Regions from separate parts of the Paenibacillus sp. 23TSA30-6 genome, predicted to be linked through region 1. Evidence: riboswitches for the same ligand, from Rfam matches in the RefSeq annotation. Region 1 holds a riboswitch; the other holds the start of a gene.
The links. A riboswitch is a leader RNA that binds a small molecule or an ion and turns the genes downstream of it on or off. The one in region 1 is predicted to bind ZMP and ZTP.
Positions count from the first base shown of each region.

Region 2: it holds a riboswitch for ZMP and ZTP, as region 1 does, so the genes downstream of both, E0698_RS13880 (TIGR01440 family protein) here and E0698_RS17545 (bifunctional 5,10-methylenetetrahydrofolate dehydrogenase/5,10-methenyltetrahydrofolate cyclohydrolase) in region 1, are expected to answer to the same signal.

Region 1 covers NZ_SLTL01000019.1:84,089-86,287, reverse strand. Annotated here, with positions in the region: gene E0698_RS17550 (cyclodeaminase/cyclohydrolase family protein) at 1-65, opposite strand, end outside; gene E0698_RS17545 (bifunctional 5,10-methylenetetrahydrofolate dehydrogenase/5,10-methenyltetrahydrofolate cyclohydrolase) at 62-928, opposite strand; ZMP/ZTP riboswitch at 1,042-1,126, opposite strand; gene E0698_RS17540 (fatty acid desaturase) at 1,346-2,199, shown strand, end outside.
Region 2 covers NZ_SLTL01000013.1:63,209-65,407, reverse strand. Annotated here, with positions in the region: gene E0698_RS13890 (manganese efflux pump MntP) at 1-170, shown strand, start outside; gene E0698_RS13885 (low molecular weight protein arginine phosphatase) at 256-840, shown strand; ZMP/ZTP riboswitch at 919-1,000, shown strand; gene E0698_RS13880 (TIGR01440 family protein) at 1,285-1,872, shown strand; gene glyA (serine hydroxymethyltransferase) at 2,001-2,199, shown strand, end outside.

The DNA of each region.
Region 1 (2,199 bases):
GGCGCTGCGCTTCCAGCTTCTTTCAGAAAATGTCGAATGGAATCATTCCACGACAGTTCACTCATGAATAAACCACCTCTCGGGAGTATTGTTGCAGATCAATCGCTTTGAGCAGATTTTTGTACAAGATGGCAGTCGTTAATGTGCCGACACCGCCGGGAACCGGAGAAATCGCATGTACCTTTTCCCCAACGTCCGAAGCGGCATCCCCCACTATTTTTCCCCCCAGCGTCTCGTTAATTCCTGCATCCACCAGAATCAGGCCGGGATGGACCATATCCTGCGTAATCACATCAGGGCAACCGACTGCCACGAAAGCAATGTCCGCATGACTCAAATGCTCTGCAATATCACGGGTGCCTGCATGACAGGCGGTAACGGTGGCATTTTCTCTTTGCAGCATGTGAAAAAGGGGGAGTCCCACCGTCTGTCCTATGCCGACAAGGGTGACATTTTTGCCTGCCAACGTGTGACCGTAATGCTTGAGCAGCTCAATACAGGCTTGAGGCGTAGCGGGATACAATCCGCTTTCACCTGTAACGGTAGCCAGCTTGTTGCCTGGGGTAATTCCATCAATATCCTTGTACGGGGCGATGGATTGTTTAATGACGGAGGCGGATAGATGCTGGGGAAGAGGCAATTCCAGCATAATACCATGTATATGGGAGGCTTCATTCAGGCTGCCAATCAGGTGAAGGAGTTCGGCTTCGCTTACATGGCGGTCAAAGGTATGAAGATGAAAGGAGATGCCCAGCTTCTCCGCTATTTTCTGCTTGGTCCGGGCGTAGTAGGCAGAGGCAGGATCGCCTTCTACCAACAGTGTTGCCAAATGAGGGCGATGCCCTTGCTGTTTCATTTGTTCTACCTTGGTACGGATCGTTGCATACACTTGCTCAGCTGCTTCTTTGGATTTCATAATGATAGCCATAGTTCGAACCTCCTCTAAATTTATCGCATGATGGAATCAACAGGGTGTTATAGTCTTGTAAAACGAAAAAAAGTATTTGCACAAGGTCGTCACGACAGACGAATCCTCTGCAAATACTTCTCCCAGGCGAACGGCACGCTTTCATTGTATGCTCCCTCGTGGTTGATTCCACTGACTTCGCCAGTCACATACAGCGTTATATATCTTATATTTTAGCAAATAATCTTCCGAAAAGAAAGCCGTGAACATTTGGCAAAGAGGTCATGTTATTTGTCTATATGACAAATGTCATATTCCCGAAATGACGTTTATGACTACAGCGAACACAGGTATCCCCTTATACTGAGGTTAGATCAACATGTACGCCTGACGAGATCAAGATACGGGCGTCATTTTAAAGGAGGATCAACATTAAGTATGACACAACTCCCATTAGCCCAATTGAAAAAAAACATGGCTCCCTATGAGAAAATAAACATGAAATCCAGCGTTCTGCAACTCATTAATACCCTGGGTCCACTGATCCTGCTATGGTATGCCGCTTATCTTAGTCTGTCGGTATCGTATTGGCTGACTCTTCCGATTACTATTATTACTTCCGGATTTGTTATACGAGCATTTATCATTTTTCATGATTGCGGTCATCAATCGTTCTTCAAAAGTCGCAAACTGAATGACATTGTGGGCACGATTACAGGTATTATAACACTTTGCCCGTATGAACAATGGAAAAATAGCCACGCGATTCACCATGCAACCAGCAGTAATCTGGACAAACGGGGCACAGGTGATATGTGGGTGCTTACGGTGGAAGAGTATGTAGAAGCTTCCGCATGGACACGACTGGCTTATCGTGTATACCGAAGTCCAGGGGGTATGTTCGGACTCGGTCCGATCTACACTTTTTTGATTTCCTATCGCTTTAACACAAAGAAGGCAAAACGCAAGGAAAAAATGAACACCTATTTGACGAATGTATCCCTCGTCGTTTTGTACGCTCTGTTGTGCTGGGCCATCGGATGGCAGAATTTTGTTTTGATACAGGCACCTATTTTTTTTGTATCAGGTGTGCTGGGAATCTGGTTGTTCTATGTACAGCATCAGTTTGAGGATTCGTATTTTGAGCATGATGAAGAGTGGAGCTATATTAACGCAGCCGTAGAAGGCAGCTCTTATTATAAGCTTCCTAAGGTGTTGCAATGGATTACAGGTAATATCGGCTTCCATCACGTTCATCATTTGAGTCCGAAAGTACCGAATTACAATTTGGA
Region 2 (2,199 bases), on a different contig from region 1:
TGTTCCAGAGTGATTTGGTGCTGACCGTTCTGACGTTTGGCTTTTGCGGGGGAGCGATGGCGATGCTGGGACTGCTGTTAGGCCGCAAGGTCAGCCGCAATCTGGGAGACTATGGAGAAGCGGTGGGCGGTGCCATTTTACTGGCGTTTGGCTTTATGTTTATGTTTTGATTTTGGGGCGGACAGTGTAAAATAAATACAGGATTTTAGTAATCCTCTGTTTATATATTTTTTAACTTACGGGGGGGTGAAGACGTTGAAACATATCTTATTCGTTTGCACAGGGAACACCTGTCGCAGTCCAATGGCTGAAGGGATGCTGCGCAAGCTGTCTGCTGAGCACGGGTTAGGGTTGGAAGTGCGCTCGGCGGGAGTAGCCGCGATGGAAGGTACGCCCATTTCCCGACATGCAGAGGCAGTGCTTCGTGACCATAATATCTCGGATCAAATCACCTCAACTTCTTTGAACGGTGGGCTTGCCGAGTGGGCACATCTGATTTTAACCTTGACCCAAGGGCATAAGCAGCAAGTCATCCAGCGCTTTCCCCAAACGGTGGGCAAAGTGTTTACGCTCAAGGAATATGTGGAGGACCGGGATTCAGTGCTGAATGATGTACAGGAGCTGGATGGTCTGTACGCTTCGCAACAACTGATGGGATCATTAGGTCAGGAGCTTTCGGCACGGGAGCGTGAGCGGATGATTGAACTGCGTCAACGTATTCCGGGCTTTGATATTTCCGATCCGTTCGGCGGGTCGCGTGAAGATTACGATGTCACGGCTGCGGAAATCCGAACGGCGCTGCACAAGCTGGTGGACAAGCTGAAGGCCTTGTCCGAATAAAGTTTGTATCACTCATCTATTTTGTACGGGATCTGTTGATTTTCGGCGGTTAATCCGTTAAGATAAGGTGGAAAAACAAGAATCCGGTGTAACTGGCGACAAAAGTGGGGTTAACCACGATGGAGCATCGGATATACGGCCGGTCGCCTGGGCAAAAGAGCAAATCCACATTGGCTGTGGACTGCTCTTTTTTCGTATATGAGCTAGGTCCGGCCTCCGATGGCCTTCTGTCCAGACAAATGGCTATTATTCTTCCGCATGCTGTTACTTCGAGTATCCAAACCGAGAGAGGGTCCTTTAAGCAGTTTTTCCATTTTTCCTGCTCGAAATCCGATTCATCGGCTATAATATAGTCAGATTGTGATATCAGGAGAGAGTGTGTTGAACAAGGGGCATAAGCCTGTGCCCAGTCTCTGTGGGGCTGTTCAACCAAAGGAGGTTCCAATGGTAGGACAATTGGATCATGAGGTTACGCTTGAAGCACAGACCGCTTCTGTCGTGAAGGAAATCGCAGAAGCAGCCAGTCTCAAGGCTGGTCGCCTGTTGGTTATCGGCGTAAGCACCAGTGAGGTGGCGGGAAGCCGGATTGGCACGGCGGGAGCGCTCGATGTGGCGCAGCAATTGCTGGCTGGAGTGGAATCTGTTCGCAGGGCGTACGGTTTTGATGTGGCGTTTCAATGCTGCGAGCATTTGAACCGTGCGCTGGTGGTTGAACGAGCCGTGCTGGAACGGCTGGGACTGACGGAGGTCGCCGCTGTTCCCGTTCGTACGGCAGGCGGATCTATGGCTACCGCCGCCTATCGTGCGCTGGAAGATGCATGTCTGGCGGCGAATGTACAGGCGCATGCGGGGGTAGACATTGGTGAGACGCTGATCGGTATGCATTTGCGACCGATTGCCGTTCCGTTTCGTCCAGGCCTTCGCTGGATTGGCGAAGCGCGTGTGACGGCGGCATTCACTCGTCCTCCGCTCATTGGCGGACAGCGAGCAGTGTATAGTCTGGAGCAAGAAGGCGGCGGAAGCTGCGACTAGCATTTGTATTTTGGCTTGGACTGCATGTTTGTACTGATCTTTTTTGCATTGATGATGAGGTGCCCAACAGAGGAGCAGGCGCTTGCCTGTATACCTGACAATTGACCATGGAGAGGGAGTAATCAATCATGATGGAACATCTGCGTAAAAGTGACCCGGCAGTGCTGGAAGCAATGGGACTTGAACTGAAACGACAACGCCACAATATCGAGCTGATCGCATCCGAAAATATCGTCAGCGAAGCGGTAATGGAAGCAATGGGCTCCGTATTGACGAATAAATATGCTGAAGGTTATCCAAGCAAACGCTACTACGGTGGCTGTGAGC